3 regions of the Cytobacillus sp. SAFR-174 genome follow, and region 2 is predicted to be linked to each of the others. Evidence: riboswitches for the same ligand, from Rfam matches in the RefSeq annotation. Region 2 holds a riboswitch; each other region holds the start of a gene.
The links. A riboswitch is a leader RNA that binds a small molecule or an ion and turns the genes downstream of it on or off. The one in region 2 is predicted to bind cyclic di-AMP.
Positions count from the first base shown of each region.

Region 1: linked by a shared signal. The riboswitch ahead of ACTHRG_RS14650 (dicarboxylate/amino acid:cation symporter) and the one ahead of ACTHRG_RS13100 (cation:dicarboxylate symporter family transporter) in region 2 are both predicted to bind cyclic di-AMP.
Region 3: linked by a shared signal. The riboswitch ahead of ACTHRG_RS14610 (potassium channel family protein) and the one ahead of ACTHRG_RS13100 (cation:dicarboxylate symporter family transporter) in region 2 are both predicted to bind cyclic di-AMP.

Region 1 is NZ_JBQCMZ010000013.1:101,903-106,405, reverse strand. It holds gene ACTHRG_RS14655 (MerR family transcriptional regulator) at 1-336, opposite strand, end outside; gene ACTHRG_RS14650 (dicarboxylate/amino acid:cation symporter) at 505-1,728, opposite strand; cyclic di-AMP (ydaO/yuaA leader) riboswitch at 1,878-2,020, opposite strand; gene ACTHRG_RS14645 (hypothetical protein) at 2,124-2,309, opposite strand; gene ACTHRG_RS14640 (GNAT family N-acetyltransferase) at 2,416-2,940, opposite strand; gene ACTHRG_RS14635 (GNAT family N-acetyltransferase) at 3,060-3,509, shown strand; gene ACTHRG_RS14630 (DinB family protein) at 3,541-4,065, shown strand; gene ACTHRG_RS14625 (endonuclease) at 4,216-4,503, shown strand, end outside.
Region 2 is NZ_JBQCMZ010000011.1:88,606-95,610, forward strand. It holds gene ACTHRG_RS13075 (hypothetical protein) at 1-626, shown strand, start outside; gene ACTHRG_RS13080 (GNAT family N-acetyltransferase) at 691-1,224, opposite strand; gene ACTHRG_RS13085 (hypothetical protein) at 1,483-2,082, shown strand; gene ACTHRG_RS13090 (nitronate monooxygenase) at 2,557-3,480, shown strand; gene ACTHRG_RS13095 (dienelactone hydrolase family protein) at 3,620-4,228, shown strand; cyclic di-AMP (ydaO/yuaA leader) riboswitch at 4,451-4,601, shown strand; gene ACTHRG_RS13100 (cation:dicarboxylate symporter family transporter) at 4,715-5,977, shown strand; gene ACTHRG_RS13105 (DUF4256 domain-containing protein) at 6,494-7,005, shown strand, end outside.
Region 3 is NZ_JBQCMZ010000013.1:93,268-100,272, reverse strand. It holds gene ACTHRG_RS14620 (phosphotransferase) at 1-238, opposite strand, end outside; gene ACTHRG_RS14615 (DinB family protein) at 470-970, shown strand; cyclic di-AMP (ydaO/yuaA leader) riboswitch at 1,198-1,347, shown strand; gene ACTHRG_RS14610 (potassium channel family protein) at 1,426-2,082, shown strand; gene ACTHRG_RS14605 (TrkH family potassium uptake protein) at 2,122-3,492, shown strand; gene ACTHRG_RS14600 (2OG-Fe(II) oxygenase) at 3,705-4,556, shown strand; gene ACTHRG_RS14595 (DUF1450 domain-containing protein) at 4,809-5,078, shown strand; gene ACTHRG_RS14590 (ArsR/SmtB family transcription factor) at 5,199-5,567, shown strand; gene ACTHRG_RS14585 (heavy metal translocating P-type ATPase) at 5,560-7,005, shown strand, end outside.

The sequences.
Region 1 (4,503 bases), on a different contig from region 2:
TAAGCTTTCATGTGAAATATTTTTTTTAACATACTCATATTTTTCCGGATCTGATTTCTTCAGCTGTGAAAGTGCTTTCGTCACATCTTCCTCCAGATCCTGAATTTTTAGCCTTAGCTCAAGAACATCTACCTCTTCAGAAAATTGGCTGATGACTTTTTTCTTGATTTCCTCCAATGACAAACCATCCGCTTTACATTTCTCGATAAAAGCAATACGTTCGATGGAGGAGTGGTCATAATAGCGATAATTTGAAGGTGAACGTTCTGCTTCTAAAAGACCCAGGGAAGTATAGTAATCAATCGTTCTCTTCGTAACCTTTGCTTTTTCAGCCAATTCTCCTATTCTTAACTTCTCAGCCCCATGAGGTTTCCTCCAAACTGTTACGTGATGGTTATGAATCTAATTATACTAAACTATCATAGAAAAGCAATGAAATTGAATGTAGAAGGGGAGGGTGAGCTCCGAAAAAAATAACACCGGATAACCGGTGTTATTTTGTGATCAGGCTTTAACAGCCTCTTTCTTTGCTTCTGTTTCCGTGACAATAACTGCACAAGCAGCATCTCCTGTAATATTGACAGCTGTTCTCGTCATATCAAGCAAACGGTCAATACCGATAATTAAGGCGATACCTTCAACCGGCAGGTTAACGGAGTTAAGAACCATGGCAAGCATAATAAGGCCGACACCCGGCACACCTGCAGTACCTACGCTGGCAAGCACCGCGGTAAGAACAACGGTGATAAGCTGGGTGAGTGATAAATCCACATTGAATACCTGTGCGATAAATATAGTGGCAACACCCTGCATGATGGCTGTCCCATCCATGTTGATCGTTGCACCAAGCGGCTGAACAAAGCTGCTGATTGATTCAGGAACTTTCAGATTCTTTTGAGCAGTATTCATGGAAATCGGCAACGTTGCATTACTGCTTGAAGTACTGAACGCAACTCCCATTGCCGGTGCAAAGCCTTTAAAGAACCAAATCGGGTTTTTCTTTGCAAGTAAAGCAATGGAACCTCCATAGGTTAAGATCGCGTGTATAAATAACGCGAGAAGGACAACAATCATATAAAGTCCCATGGCTTTAATGGCACTTAGACCTTGGCTGCCGACAGCTGAAACGATAAGTCCGAATGTTCCATATGGCGCAAATTTCATAACCAGATTAACAAGATACATCATTATGTCATTGCCCTGTTCAATCAGGTTTAAAATGCCTTTTGTTTTATTGCCAAGCATCGTTAAGGCAAATCCGACGAAAATGGAAAAAGTAATAATCTGAAGCATGTTTCCTTCTGTGAAGGCTTTTACAGGATTGGTCGGAATAATATTTAATAGGGTGTCAGAGACAGGCGGAGCTTCTTCAGATTCATACTCCACGTTTGTTACGTCAAATTCCCCAACATTTCCCGGCTGGAAGACATATGCCAAAGCGAGTCCGATAATAATCGCTATACTTGTAGTAACTAAAAAGTAGGATATCGTTTTTACACCGATTCTTCCTAATTTCTTTGGATCACCAAGTCCTGCAGTACCGAGGGTGATGGAAAAGAATACGATCGGGACAACCAGCATGTTAATCAGATTTAAAAAGATTTTTCCAAGCGGTGTAAACAAAAACTTGTCAAGCTCAGGGAATATTCCAGGCGCAAACAAATTAATCAGCAGGCCTGTAATTCCCCCTGCAATCAAAGCAATAATAATTTTAGTTGATAATTTCATACGCGTTCCTCCAATGAATGATGTAAAAAAATGTAAAATACAGACACAAAAAATAATGTCCTTCCCTATATTACCCCCAAAAAACATAAATCTAACTTAAAAAAGGCAACAAAAAAACACAGAGGTATAACCACTGTGCATATATGCAGTGTTTCCCTCTCAACACGCTTACGAGGTTAGCTGTCGGGTTCGGGTTTTGAGAGTACCCTACCTATAAAAGGATTCACCCCAGGTACTTTATAAAAAGTACAATTGGTTCCCCCGCTCAATAAAGATTAAGCGAAAATCATTTATGTTTTTTTAATATAATAACAAAATAGTATGAAATTTGTAAACATCCTTTTAATTATTTGTTATTTCCAATAATATATTATTCAAACAATAATATTAAGGTATTAGAAATTAAGCCAGTTGAAAATAGGATGTCTATTTTTGTCCTTGACTTTCAGTTCCTTCTTATTCAGCTTGTCTTCATGTTCGGCAAGCCACTTTTTCAACTCCACTTTATCCTTGCATTGCGTATAATAAGTCTCGCCGTTTTTTCCAGTGGCACTCACAACATATCTGCATGTATTTCCCATAATGCACCCTTTTCAAAGTAATTTCTTTTTGAATTATAACAAGATATCTGGCAATGTCCACTATATTTTTAAAGAAAATAGATATATGCATTATGGGAAAACAAACCTATTTTCGCAAAACTGTAATAAAACCGTCCAGAATATCGTGACTCTTAGTAAATCCTTTACTTACATAAAATTCAAGGGCCTCTGTATTACCATTTGATACATAAATAAAATAGTCTTCCACATCTTTAAATTGACCTAACCATTCCATCGACATGTTAAAAAGCACTGACCCGATTCCGTATTGCCGGTAGCCATCTTTAATAAAGAATTGTGATAAGCAGCCAACATTGTCTTTCTCAACTGAAGATAAATCAAAAAAAGTGGCGATATCATTCGAGTAGGCTTCCTTAGGAGAAACATTGGAATAGACATAGCCCACGACTTCTTCATCGTCCTTAACAATTACAATATAATTATGTATAGCAGATTTTACGGATGGAACCATTCTTGTTTCAAAGTTCATGCTGTCAAATCGCTCAGGTGTTATATGTGCCTTTGATTTCTGAAAAGCCATCAGCTCATTGCATAAATCCCGGCATAGGCTGATTTCGTCTTCTTTTACCACTTCATAGTTTAGATTCATACCAATTCACCCCTTTAGCTAACATTTTATATTGGAAGGGACTCATTCGTCCAAAAAAGAGGGGATTTTTTTTCGATAGAGAATTAGTTTTTAAAACTAATATAAAAAGAGGGACGATCATGATTAAGGAAATAAATATTAAGGACCGAAAAGCGGCTGAGCAGGTTCTAAGCGTACAGCTTTCCGCGTACAAAATTGAGGCTGAAATCATTGGTTATCCTGATTTACCGCCTTTGAAGGATTCGGCGGACGATTTGCGAACAACCGGAGAGACCTTCTTTGGGTACTTTACTGGAGAAAAATTATGCGGTGCGATTTCCTTTAAAGAGAAGAATGATGTTTTAGATATTCACAGACTGATTGTGCATCCTGAACATTTTAGGAAGGGGATTGCACAAAAGCTGCTGAATTACATTGGGCGGAGGCCGATCATAAAAAAAATGATTGTCACAACCGGTTCCAGGAATACTCCAGCTGTCGCATTTTATCTGAAAAATGGATTTAAAGAGGTAGAAATGATCAAAATAAACGATTTACTCACAATTACTGCTTTTGAGAAATTATTATAAGAAACCCGTGAAGGTGGAAAGGAGCGGCAATATGAATTTTAACTTAAGAGAAGCTATTGAGATTCTTGAACGTACACCTGATACGCTGGATGCCTTACTAAGAGGTTTATCTTCAGAATGGCTCAATGGCAATGAAGGGGAAGGGACGTGGAATGCAGCCGAAGTGGTTGATCATTTGATTGATGGCGAGGAGAAAAATTGGATTCCGCGACTGACATTTATTTTGCAGGAAGGGAAAAGCAAGCCATTTCCTCCATTTGACCGTTTTGCTCATTTAAGTTTGTCAGGGGATCTGCCATTTGAAGAAAAGCTTAAAATCTTTAAGACCCTTAGAATGAAAAATTTGGCTTCGCTGAGAGGTATGCCTGATCTGGAAACTCATTTCGAAAAGAAAGGCCTTCATCCGGCATTTGGTCCAGTAAGAGTCAGGGAATTGATTTCCACTTGGGCTGTGCATGATCTTACGCATATTTCACAGATTTCAAGAGTATTGGCAAATAGGTACAGGACAGATGTTGGTCCTTGGATTGAATATTTGGGCATATTAAAAAAGTAAGCACTTTAAAAAATTGTTAAGTATTGTAAAACAGTATAATTTTGGGACCAATACATCATGCCCTGGCCGAAGGTGTTCATTTATACTAGGTGTTGATTGTGACTTTTCTGATTATTCGAAGTCCTTTCAAAACATTATGGAGGCGAATGAATGCTGAATCGTAAGAGAAAAGGTCTGCTGTTATCGCTGATTCTATTTGCTGCCATTCTCATTGTAATGCAGCCCATACAAGATTCAATAACAAAGGCAGCTGCTGGAGATGGGTCCTGGTCATCACCTTATTCGGTTTCTCAGGGAATCAATGCTCAGAATAACTCATCCAAAACTGTTCAAGGCTATGTGGTTGGACAGCCGACTGCAACAAATACGGTGATCACCAGCGGGTTTCCAAATGACTATGCTTTAGCGCTGGCGGATAGTCCATCAGAGACCAGCTTG
Region 2 (7,005 bases):
CCATTTCTGCCTTTCATAAAGAAACTAGTGAAAGAATACAAGTCTTACCTCAGCAACAAATAATAGCACCTTCTCCCGGGTACCAAAGTTTGCAGCGGTTCACGACGACATTCACCCTTCCTTACGAAGGCCTGTGGAAGTTTGAAGTGTACCTGGATGGCATATCCTATGGGGATGTAGTGGTCAGTGTGGCAGAAAAAGCTAAGGATGACCCTATTACACTGCCTCAGGATATACCTGATTTTGTTCAGGTGAGCGATTTTGACACTATTGATTGGAAGAGAAAAGCTGTGGAGTTCGGCAGCAGGGGCATAATTGGAAATGAAAACAAGTCCGGGGTGATTGGCGCTGGCATGCCCAGTTTAAACGGCCAAAAGTGGATGTGGCATTTGTGGGGCGTTGAGAATGTTGATCTGACAATCGTTGGCTTTCATAAAGAATCGCAGACAGTTCATCCCATTTTAACAAATGGAATGGGATGGACCATTCACGCTTATGGTCCAAACAACGGGGCGGATGCCCATACACCATCTTCTGTTAAGATTCCTAAAAAGGGAGAATGGGCTATTTTGCTTTATGTGGATGGGGAGTTATTTGATGAATTGATTTTTGATATAAGAGAATGAAGAAGCAAATAGAAAGCTATCTCTGGATAATGATAGAGATAGCTTTTGTTTGAACTCTGGCCTCTTATTCTGAAAAAGCTTTTGAATAATGAACAACCCCGGCAACATTTTTAAGAGCATTCTCTGTTAACTCCAGAGCCATGAATATTTCGTCAGGCACTTCAAAAGGGGCATGAATATTCCAAAGACTGGCTGGCTTAAAGCCGAACTTTGGATAGTAATTTTTATGGCCTAAAACGATTACGGAATGATAACCGATTTCTTTGGCCTTGTTAAGTACAGTACGTATCAATTGGCTCCCGATGCCTTTCCCCTGATAACCGGGACGAACAGAAAGTGGGGCAAGTGCAAGAGAATCTCCCGCTTTCTCACCATCCGATATTTTGATTTTAGATAAAAGAATATGGCCCACAATCTCTTTAGATTGAGTTAACGCCACTAAAGAAAGCTCTGGAATAAAAGCATCTGATTTTCTGAGCCTTTTGACAAGAAAATGTTCTGTTTTGTCGCTGTATTCTTCATGTAAAAAAGCCTCTTTTACCATTTCTTCAGTCGAATCATAGTCTGCAGGGAGTTCTTGCCGAATTAAGATATCCATTTGTAGTCTCCTGTTCTTTAAGTGATGATAAAGTTTCAATATAAATGGCACTTTCTCATGGAGAAAGTGTTACTTCACCAGCTCTAAACATAAGTTCAACAAACAAAAACCTCCAATTTGGGATGATTTCATTTTATTTACATATGCTGCAGCGGTCAACTGTATCAGGAACTTGTGAATAGTCAGGAATAGTCTGAAAGGAGAAATTACGTTTTTATTGAATATGTTAGTAACGAGCTTATTAAAGAGGTGATATCTGTGCTTTTTCATTATCATTATTGGACTCCACACGTGGAAGAAACAGAAAGGTTTTACGTGAATGCAGGCTTTCAGATATATCAGCGTATCGGTAAATACCTGGGGGGATTCCAGAACTTTGATCCTCCCTTAGTATGGGATAACTTTCGGACGAAGAATATTATTTTTCGTATTATCGAAGCAAGAAAAGGGAGCGTAAATATCACATTTGGATATGGAAAGAAGAGTAAATTTGACCATATAGGTTTTTTGGTATCTGAAAAAGAACAAGAGCTTATCTGTCAGAATGCAGATAATATGAATTGGATTGTGGACAAGGGGGAAAGAAGAACGTTTATTACAACCCCTTATTCTTTTAGGATAGAACTCCAAACAAACAAAGAAATAGTAGATTCGGTGACTGATAACCTAAAAATAGAAGAATTAAGATTAGAAACAAGAAAAGAAGGGCTAGAAAATGACTTATCCATTTTGTTCGGTAAGCCTATCAGTTCAATTAAATCGGTGTTTGGTGAAACAGTTACAATTAATGAAGCAGTTATAAAGGACCTCTCTTCGAAGATATTAGTGGACCCTAATGGTGTAAGGATTGTGAATTGAATTTGTTTTTCTAAATGAGGAGAGCTTATGAAATTATATTGGTTATTGGTGTTATGTTTCTTATGCATTTGGATTATGGTATCTGTCTTTTTTCCTGAACCAAGTTGGTGGTCTATTTTTTCATCGGAGCGATCAACGCACACCTCTCTGATGAAACAGCTTTCAATTAATAAAATCTTTTTTATCACGATCATTTGTTTTGGTTTAGCATACCTTTACAGCGTATATTTCAAAGAGGCAGATAAAAATTTTTTATGTGAGTAAGGTCAGCTGCAGGGATGATGCCTGATAAGTCTCTACGTTGGCAATTCTTGAACATTCTGTGAATATGGCGAAAATATAACCTGTTTTTAGTACCAGGTATTATATTTATCACTATTCAATCGCCCTCATTCGCTCAATAATGGAGAAGAAATAAATTGGCGATGAAATGAGGTAGTTCTTTTGAAATTTCCACAATTAAAAATCGGTCATATGACGCCTGAGTTTCCCATCATGCAGGGTGGAATGGGCGTTGGTATTTCGTTAAGCGGCCTGGCATCAGCTGTTGCGAATGCCGGGGGGATTGGAATTATTTCAGGGACAGGAATTAGCATAGAAGAGTTAAGGCTGCATATACGAAAGGCCAGGGCAGCTATCAAGGGTGAGGGCTATATTGGGGTGAATGTTCTATTTGCCATGAATGATTTTGCTGAAAAAATGAAGGCCGCTATAGAGGAAAAGGTGGATTTCATTATTTCAGGTGCAGGAATATCAAGGGATATGTACAATTGGGGCAAAGAATCCGGCACACCGGTGATTTCGATTGTGTCATCTGCAAGGCTTGCCAAAATGTCAGAGCGGCTGGGTGCTTCTGCGGTTGTCGTAGAGGGCAATGAGGCAGGAGGGCATTTAGGGACCGAAAGACCGTTATTCGATATTTTACCGGAAGTGGTGCAAGCTGTTAAGATTCCTGTCATAGCTGCAGGGGGAATCCTGACAGGAAAAGATATTGCGCATGCCATTCGTGTCGGGGCTTCCGGTGTTCAAATGGGAACCAGATTTGTCGCAAGTCACGAATGTGATGCCCCCCTATCCTTCAAGGAAAAATATGTACATGCCAAACAGGAAGATATCGTTATGGTGAAAACCACCGTAGGTTTGGAGGGGCGTGCCATTAAGAATAACTTTACTGAACAAATATCTGACAATAAAAAGGTGAAAATCAAGAAGTGCATCGATTGTCTGAAAAACTGCTCCTACCGCTTTTGTACATTGGATTCTCTGGTCACATCCATGGAGGGGGACTGTGAGAATGGTCTCGTATTTGCGGGGGCAAGAGTCCATGAAATTAACGAAATTTTGCCTGTTCAGACGATCATTCATAATATCAAAAGAGAATATGAAGCTTGTGTTTAATGTCAAGATGGTTCATTGCTTCACGTCCGGCTGCCAATTAGGCGGCTCTTTTTGGATTTAAAAAGGGTGTTTTGAGACTGGAGGAATAATTCATATTAATATAGAATACCTTTTGATGGAATATAGCGGGTGAAGAAATATGGAGAATAAGCGACATAGTTATGATAGAAATTCAAATTCTTTAATCATCGTAATCCACGAAATATATGGAATAAATCAACATATAAAGAGTTTTTGCGAATTATTAATAAAGCAGAATTTTGAAGTGATATGCCCCAATTTACTAGAGCGAGAGATGCCTTTTGATTATTCTCAAGGGGAAGCCGCTTATCGTCACTTTATGGAACATGTCGGTTTCGATATAGCGGCACGTAAAATCAAAGATTTATTATTGGATGTTAAAGATGAATACGAAACAATAGTAATCATTGGATTTAGTATAGGTGCCACTGTTGCCTGGCTATGCAGTGAGGAAGATTGTGTTGATGGAATAGTTGGATATTACGGTTCAAGGATTAGGGACTATTTAGAGCTAACACCCCGGAGTCCTGCCATGCTATTTTTTCCACAGGAAGAGCAGTCTTTTAATGTTGATGAGTTAGTATTGGCTTTGGAAAAAAAGAAAATTAAAGCATATAAATTTACTGGGAAACACGGATTCAGTGATCCTTATTCCTCTAAGTATGATGCAAAATCAGAACAAGAAGCCTTTAGCAAAATGCTGAATTTTTTATTGCATACTGATTGAGGTAGTATGAAGCACTAACGGTGACTGTTATCACCGAGGAATTTTAATAAAAGTTTACAAGCGCGTTCAATATACTTAATACTAAGATGCTAATTTAGATGTAGCGGGGATAGCATGTGTGGCTATCATGGCATTTGGCGCAGGTGGAGCCAAATGCTTTTTTGTTTTATACAGGGAATACTTAACTATTTACAAAAATTATCTTGGGATAATATAATGATTTAGTGTTCTATGCTTAATCTTATTTTAAGAACGGGGGACCCATTATTTACGGCGGAGTTTCCGCACGGGGTGAATCCGAAAGATGGAAGGGCTTACTGTTTCCACAGTCCTAACCCGAAAGCTAACCTCGTCAGCGTTTAAGGAAACATAAGAGAATATGAATCAGGGTGAATTGACAATTGTCGATTTTCTTTTTTTTGAGATCAGCTTTGTTTCCCTTGCCTGAGCAGCACGTTAAAACTAAACAAGAAGGTAGGGTAATTGATGAAAAGAATTAAATTAAGTTTAGCCACTCAAATTTTTATCGGTCTTGTCCTGGGGATTGTGGTTGGCGGTATCTTTTACGGTAATGAAGCAGCGCAAAGTGCCTTACAGCCATTTGGCGATCTGTTCATTCGTTTAATTAAAATGATTGTGGTTCCTATTGTATTATCAACGATAATCGTTGCCATTGCTGGTGTAGGTGATTTAAAATCCGTGGGTAAGCTTGGCGGTAAATCATTGACCTACTTTATCGGCATGACATTGGTTGCCATTGTGGTTGGCTTAATCGCCGGGAATGTATTTCAGCCAGGTGCCGGCCTGAATATGGACAGCCTGCAGCAAAGTGATATCTCAAGCTATGTCGAAACCAATAAAGAGCAGGAAGGCAAGTCGGTAGCGGATACATTCTTGCATATTGTGCCTACTAATCCGGTACAAGCCATGGTTGAAGGCGATATGCTGGCGATTATCTTCTTTGCGGTTGTATTTGGACTCGGAATTGCAGCAATTGGAGATGTCGGAAAGCCAGTTCTGAGGTTTTTTGAAGGTACGGCCAAGGCGATGTTCTATGTAACGAACCTGTTTATGAAGTATGCGCCGATCGGGGTATTTGCCTTAATTGGTGTTACGATTTCCAAGTATGGCTTCGCCTCACTGATTCCATTAGGCAAGCTGGCGCTTACTGTATATGGATCCATGATTTTCTTTGTTCTTGTTGTTCTGGGAGTTATGGCCAAAATTGTCGGGTTCAGCATCTTTAAATTATTGAAGATGATCAAAGAGGAATTGATTTTGGCATTTTCAACAGCAAGCTCGGAAACAGTTCTTCCAAGAATTATGGATAAAATGGAGAAAGCGGGAAGCCCGAAACATATTTCTTCATTCGTTATTCCGACAGGCTACTCTTTTAACCTGGACGGATCTGTTTTATATCAGGCGATTGCCTCTTTATTTATTGCCCAGATGTTTGGGATTGAATTGAGTATCGGACAGCAAATTACACTAATGTTAGTGCTGATGGTTACATCGAAAGGAATGGCGGGTGTACCTGGTGTATCCTTTGTTGTGCTGCTGGCGACATTCAGCACCATTGGATTGCCTGCAGAAGGCCTTGCCTTTATTGCCGGCATCGACCGTATCCTTGACATGGGACGCACAGCGGTTAATGTGGTGGGGAACTCACTGGCGGCGATTGTTATTGCGAAGTGGGAAGGGCAATTTAACCCTCCAGCTGAAGAAAGATTTGAACAACAAGCTTCATAATAATAGATTTGGAAACACTAACAAATGGCATCGTTTGTTAGTGTTTTTTTGTGGAGCCAGATAGTTCAGGTTCAGACACAGGAAGGGAAAATCATCAGGTCTGAGTCCGAAGTTGGTTCAAGTTCAGACACAGGAAGGGAAAACGTCGGGTCTGAGTCCGAAGTTGGTGCAGGTTTGGACACAGGAAGGGGAAATCATCGGGTCTGAGTCCGAAGTTGGTGCAGGTTCGGACACAGTAAGGGGAAAACGTCGGGTCTGAGTCCGAAGTTGGTTCAAGTTCAGACACAGAAAGGGGAAAACGTCGGGTTTGAGTCGGAAGTAGGTGCAGGTTCAGACACAGGAAGGGAAAATCATCAGGTCTGAGTCCGAAGTTGGTGCAGGTTCGGACACAGGAAGGGGAAATCATCAGGCTTGAGTCCGAAGCCAGTTTCAGGAAGGTTAACCCGGCGCCTGCTTTTATCATCTGCCCTTTAGGGTCATAATTATATTATAATGAAGAAAAAAGGAGGTACTCATATGACACTGGGAAGTAAGGCGCTGTCACCAGAACAGCGGGATGAATTGCTGCAAACATTGAAGGCCCGTTTTGAGAAGAATACGCACAGGCATGAAGGGCTGTTATGGGCAGATGTACAAGCTAAGCTTGAGGCTAATCCTGAGAAATTATGGTCGCTGAATGAAATGGAAGAAACGGCCGGCGAACCGGATGTTGCCGGGTATGATGAAGAGACGGGCGAATACATATTTTATGATTGTGCAGCAGAAAGTCCTAAGGGCCGCAGAAGTTTTTGCTACGATCGTGAAGCGCTGGAGGCAAGGAAAAAACATAAGCCGGAAAACAGTGTGATGGATATGGCAGCTGCCATGGGCGTTGAGCTTTTAACGGAAGAGCAATACCGGGAGCTCCAGGAGCTTGAAGCTTTTGATAAGAAAACATCGAGCTGGGTGCAGACACCCCCTCATATCAGAAAACTTGGCGGGGCTCTCTTCTGTGACCGCCGCTACGACACGGTCTTTGTGTATCACAA
Region 3 (7,005 bases), on a different contig from region 2:
ATAATGGATCAACGAATAAGAGTTTCGGCAATAAATCAGTCTTCTTGTAATCATTAAGGAAATTTGCCTCTGATTTAATAATTTGTGGTTCATTTTTCTTAATGACATACTTCATTTCCTCAAAATGCAGAAGGTACAATTCACTAACCGTACCCCCATTTAATTTTTCATGATAAGTTGGCTTTGAAGGTAAAATGTTATTGTTCATTAGCTGATGTATTATTTCTTGTATATTCATATTTCTCCCCCTATCTATGACGCTTTCTTCTGCTTCTCTTTATATTTTAATATAATTTACCAAGTTTCTAGCTGAATTTTCAAAATAATTGAGTATAAAACGTTTGCGATTTCTTACTCGATCTCTAATGTGCAAACAGGGCAGGATTCTTGAAGAAGGTATTTGTAATAGAAAATTGAATAATTACTTACATATACAGTGAGTTAATTTTAATATAAAGGAGAATTTAAATTGAGCGAACTTAAACTAATAAAGACTTACAAAAACGAGCTTCAAAAATACTCTTTAGAACAGCTAAGCTATAAATCTGAAGAAACGGTCTGGTCAATTGGGCAAATGTATGACCATTTAATCCTTGTAGCCCATGAGTACCTGGATAATATGGAAAAATGCTCCAAATTATATGATGAACAGCCCCTTGGGAAAACTGAGTTTGGTTTGCATTTATTTAAGATAGGAGGGTTTCCTCCAATAAAAATTAAATTGCCGGCTGAACTAAATGCTCCACCTAATAATTCAGATAGCAAGGATGATCTTAACAGCAGAATGGATCAAGTAATTCTAAGGCTAAGTCAATGGGAATCGAAAGTGGATAATATAAACCCAAAATATAAAGTAGAGCATGGGGGGTTCGGATGGCTGAATGCAAGGGAATGGTATGATTTAGTTGGTATGCATTTCCGTCATCACTTGCGCCAAAAAGCTGAGTTAGAACAAAGGCTTGTTAAATGATGGCTGTATAAGTTGAGGGTAGGAAAGTTTTGGGTAGGATAGTTTTGGCTAGCCTGTCTTCTTATTCAATAACAGGTGCGTTATTCCGCAAGGAATGACCAAAAGGACCTTATGAGGAGGTCTTTTTCTTTTGTTCAAAAAATTAATATCCCTTTAAACTCAGCTTTATGAGAAAAAGATTGACAAGAGATAAACATGGGAGTAATTTATATTTATTAATTTCATAGTAAACCTTTTTGCTGAATCATTTGAGCGGGGGAACCAATTTTGATAAACCTTGTTTATCTTGGGGTGAATCTTAGCATATTAAGGCTAAGAAGGGATACTCTCAATCCCTAATCCGACAGCTAACTCCGTAAGCCAAATCGAGAGAAGGGTTAATGGAAACCATTGGCCATTCTTTATTAAGAGTGGTTTTTTTGTGTTCATTTTTTAAAAAGAAGGGAATTTCTTCAATGAAAAAACAGTATGCTGTATTTGGTTTAGGCCGCTTTGGCGGCAGTCTTGTAAAGGAATTTCATGAATTAGGTGTGGAAGTGCTTGCGATTGATGTGGATCAGGAGAAAGTGAATCAATACGCTCAGTTTGTGACATACGCCGTTCAAATCAATGGGATTGATGAAGCTGCCATTAAACAGACGGGAATCAAAAATATTGATCATGCGTTTGTTTCATTTGGTGAAAACATCGAGTCCAGCATATTGACATCATTGCTCTTAAAAGAATTGGGAATTCCAAAGGTGTGGGCGAAGGCACATAATGAGTATCATGCCAGAGTGCTCGAAAAAATTGGCGTTGATCGTGTAATTCATCCGGAGCGGGATATGGCAAAGCGGATTGCCCACCATATTGTTTCAGAGAAGATGATTGATTATATTGAGCTGTCTGAAGATTATAGTATGGTGGAGATTGTGGCGACTAATAAAATTGCCAACAAATCTCTATCAGAGTTGAATATACGGGCTAAGTATGGCTGTAATATCGTGGGGATTCAGCGCGGGAAGGAAATAATCGTTACTCCGCCGGCTGAAGAGGTCATTTTAAAGGGAGACGTCCTGATTGTAATGGGACATAATAAAGGGATTGGCAGGTTTGAGAGGCATGGAGTATAAACCTTCCTAAAAAATACCAATACAAGGGGTTAGCCTTAGATGTATAAGGAGCATAAAAGAATGAGGAGAATGGGACGATCCTATAAGTGGATAAAAATGAATCCGGCACAAATGCTTTCGGTCGGTTTCTTAATCTTAATTGGTGTAGGCACACTGCTGCTGATGCTGCCTTTTGCTACGAAAGACAGACATCATTTGTCGTTTATCGATGCCCTTTTTGAGGCGACTTCTGCTGTTTGTGTAACAGGTCTCGTGGTAGTGGATACCCAAACAACATTTACTGTTTTTGGCCAAATTGTATTGATGGTACTCATACAGATTGGCGGCCTTGGATTTATGACATTTGGAGTTCTCATTGCTATCATGCTTGGAAAGAACATTGGGTTGAAAGGAAGGCTGATGATCCAGGAATCTTTAAATCAGCTTTCGATTGAAGGGATGGTCAGGCTGGTTAAATTCGTTGTCGGCTTTACTTTAATTGCTGAAACGATCGGTGCATTGATACTGGCCATACGCTGGTTGTCCGATTTTGGATTTCCCCGCGCGTTGTATTATGGCATTTTCCATTCGGTTTCTGCCTTTAATAATGCCGGGTTCGATATAATGGGCCAATTCAGGAGTGTGACTGAATATGCCGGCGATTTTACGGTCATTATGACGCTCAGCACTCTGCTGATAATCGGGGGAATTGGCTATTTTGTTGTACTTGATGTGAAAAGAACCAGGAGCTTGAAGAAACTCTCTTTGCATACAAAATTGGTCCTTTTGATGACTCTGGTTCTAAATTTTCTGGGGACAGTGTTTATCTTTGCGCTGGAATTTGATAACCCCGGGACACTTGCCAATTTGCCTTTAAAAGATAAACTGCTGGGAGCATACTTTCATGGTGTAGTACCGAGAACCGCTGGCTTTAATTCTTTGAATACTGGTGAATTAACACTGGGTTCACAGCTGGTAACCATGCTGCTCATGTTCATTGGAGGGGGATCCGGCGGTACTGCAGGAGGCATTAAAGTCACTACATTTGTCTTGATTTTTCTTGCAGTCCGGGCGCTGATAAAGGAGGAAGATGAAGTAAGCCTGATGGGGAGGCGAATTCCGAAGGATCTAATTGTCAGGGCCTTTACGATAACCGTCTATTCAATAGGATTTATTTTCTTTATCTTATTTATTTTATCCATAACTGAAAATGCTCCTTTAAACGTCCTTTTATTCGAAGTAATCTCCGCCTTTGGCACGGTAGGCATGTCGATGGGGCTGACACCTGAATTAAGTGCAACAGGAAAAGGAATAATTGCATTTATGATGTTTGCAGGAAGAGTAGGGCCTATCACAATCGCTTTTGCACTTGCCCGAAGAAAAGGAAAGGCCAAATATAAATTTGCAGAAGAGAAAATTATGATTGGCTAGTACGGGATAGAGTGTGACACTCTATCCTGTTTTTTTTATAGAGCCGAAAAAGCGAGCGGCGGGAAGAAAATGGTCCCCCTGCTAGGGCGAATACCAAATTCCAACTATCCAAATTGATTTCAGTTCCTTCTATAATAATAGTATAATAAAATACATATATTTCTATTTTTCGGCCGATGGGTATTTTCAGTGAGTCATACAGGGGGAAGATAATGGCGAAGATTATGCAGATATCAGACGAACTGAAGGAATGGATTACGGGTGCGTTAAAAAATGAAGTGAGTCCTATTTCGCTAGCAAATGCATTGATCAAAAAGGGGTTCGATAACCGGTTTGCTTATGAGACTTTATTTAAAATTGTTGGAAATGAAGCAATAGGGACGACAGAAGGGCAGCAGATTCGATATAATTATGAAGTCCCTGAAATAGGCAGGAAGGGGAATATCCTGCATGCCAGGGACAGGGACGTCAAAGTGCTTTCCAGGAATGAAAAGCCGTTTGTTCTCCATTTGGATTCTGTGCTCACCTCAGAAGAATGTGATGGGCTCATCAGTCTTTCAAGGAGCCGCCTGCAGCCATCCCGTGTGGTGGATACGGGTTCTGGAGAAGAACGGGCAGGTTCCGGCAGAACAAGCAGGAGCATGGCTTTCAGCATCATGGAAAATGAGCTGGTCGAAAGGATTGAAATGAGGATTGCCGATCTGACGGGTTATCCGGCAGAAAATGGCGAAGGCCTTCAGATTCTGAACTATGGATTGGGTGAAGAATATAAGCCTCATTTTGATTTCTTCCCTACCCATATGGTGGATGCCGGCAAGGGCGGACAGCGGGTTGGCACTTTCCTCATCTATTTGAATGATGTGGCTGAGGGCGGTGAAACCGTTTTTTCTAAAGCCGGACTTTCGATTGTTCCCAAAAAGGGATCGGCCATTTACTTTCATTATGCCAATGACCAGGGGCAGCTGGACCGATTATCAGTCCATAGCAGTCTTCCTGTCAAAAAGGGAGAAAAATGGGCGGCAACCAAATGGATTAGGGAAAACAATATTTACAAGTGTTATTAAGTAGGCTGTTTTCGCAAGGTTTGCTTTTTGTATTATATTTACTGTGTTGATTGGAGCGGAAGGTGCGAGACTCCAGCGGGAGTAGCGGGACAGGTGAGACCCCACAGACGCGGAGCGCCGAGGAGGCTCACCGCCCGCCCCGCGGAAAGCGAGCAGCCTGGAGCGGAAATCAACGGACAACATAGATAGGCAAAAAACAACAATTTGTACGGAAAAGATCCTAAAAGTAAAACCAAAAGGAAGTTTGATCAGGTGAAACTCATCAACAAACTATTCTCAAAAGAAAAAACATCTTCAATTGAATTTTGCCAGCGGAATCTGGATGAATTTTTAAAAGAAGAAAGTTTGGCTGAATTTAACCAATTCCTGAGCCGTAAGAATATTACCTATAAAGAATACGAATGCCAGAGCAAATGCAAAGAATGCAGGCTATCTCCCTATGCTGTAGTGGACGGAAAAATGATTGCAGCGGAGAATTCGGATGAATTATTGATAAAACTGAAAGAAGAAGTAAAGAAATAAAAGGAATCGGAGCAATCCGGTTCCTTTTTTCATACAATATTCAAATACTTGTTTGAATAAGGTCACAGACGAGGTATAATATATTCAAATGAATGTTTGAATAATGAGGGGAGAATAAAATTGGGCTCTAAAGATACATGCGATATTTACTGCTTTGATGAAGACAAAGTGAACCGCATTCAGGGGGAACTGCTGAAGGAAGATCTTTCGGGTGCTGCCCAATTATTCAAGGCTCTTGCTGATGAGAACAGGGCAAAGATTTCTTATGCACTAACCCGGGATGAAGAGCTGTGTGTCTGTGATATTGCCAATATCATTGGCGCAACAGTGGCAACGGCATCCCACCATTTGCGGACATTGCATAAGCAAGGAATAGTTAAGTTCCGGAAGAAAGGGAAATTGGCTTTTTATTCATTGGATGATGATCATATCAGGCAATTAATGATGATTGCACTTGAACACAGAAATGAGGTGAAAGCCAATGTCTGAACAAGCTGGAATTGCGGAGAAAGAGACGGTAACCTACCGTGTTCAGGGCTTTTCCTGAGCAGGCTGTGCCAAGACGTTCGAAGAGAACGTGAAACGCCTGGATGGCGTTTTAGATGCGAATGTGAATTTTGGTGCTTCTAAGATAACTGTTACAGGGAAAGCTTCAATGAAGGCGGTCGAAAAAGCGGGAGCCTTTGAAAATCTGAAGCTGCGTGCAGAGAATGAAAAAAAGGTGGAGCGCGAGGCATTTTGGAAGCAGAAATCTAACTATAAAGTGTATTTGGCAGCGCTTATTCTGATTGTGAGCTGGTTTTTAAGCGAACAGTATGGAGAGGATCATCTATATCCGATCACAGGGTATGCAGCAGCAATCATCATAGGCGGTTATACTTTATTCCTGAAAGGCTTCAAAAATCTTGCAAGATTGAATTTTGACATGAGCACCCTGATGACGATCGCTATTATAGGTGCAGTGATCATTGGCGAGTGGGGAGAAGGAGCGATGGTTGTCATCCTTTTCGCCATCAGTGAAGCCCTTGAGCGTTTCTCAATGGAAAAAGCGCGCCAGTCCATTGAATCATTGATGGACATTGCCCCTAAAGAAGCATTGATCAAACGGGACAATGAAGAAATGCGGATTCATGTGGATGATATTCAAATTGGTGACATCATGATTGTGAAGCCGGGAGAAAAATTGGCCATGGATGGCGTGGTAGTGAAAGGAACCTCTTCCCTGAACCAGGCAGCGATTACCGGAGAAAGCGTGCCTGCCGTTAAGACTGCAGGTGATGAGGTTTTTGCAGGCACACTAAATGAAGAGGGACTACTTGAAGTAAAAGTCACGAAGCATGCTGAAGATACCACCATCGCCAAAATCATCCATTTAGTGGAAGAAGCACAGGCTGAAAAAGCGCCTTCCCAGCAATTTGTCGATAAGTTTGCCAGGTACTATACGCCTGCCATTATTGTTTTAGCATTTTTAATAGCGATGGTTCCTCCGCTATTTGGCGGGGATTGGAGCGAATGGATTTACCAGGGGCTAGCTGCATTGGTTGTCGGCTGTCCGTGTGCGCTAGTCGTATCTACACCGGTAGCGGTCGTTACGGCCATCGGAAATGCGGCAAGAAACGGTGTCCTGATTAAAGGCGGCATCCACCTGGAGGAAACAGGGGCGCTTAAATCGATTGCATTTGATAAAACAGGCACATTGACAAAAGGTGTTCCTGCCGTTACAGACATCATCACTATTAATGGTGATGAAAGACAGCTTCTCCAAATCACGGCTGCCATTGAGAAAGGGTCACAGCATCCCCTTGCTTCTGCAATCATGAAAAAAGCAGAAGACATAGGCACTGATTTTACCGGCCTGGACATAGAGGATTTCATCTCTATTACAGGAAAGGGAGTAAAAGCCTCAGTGAATGATGTCCTCTATTAT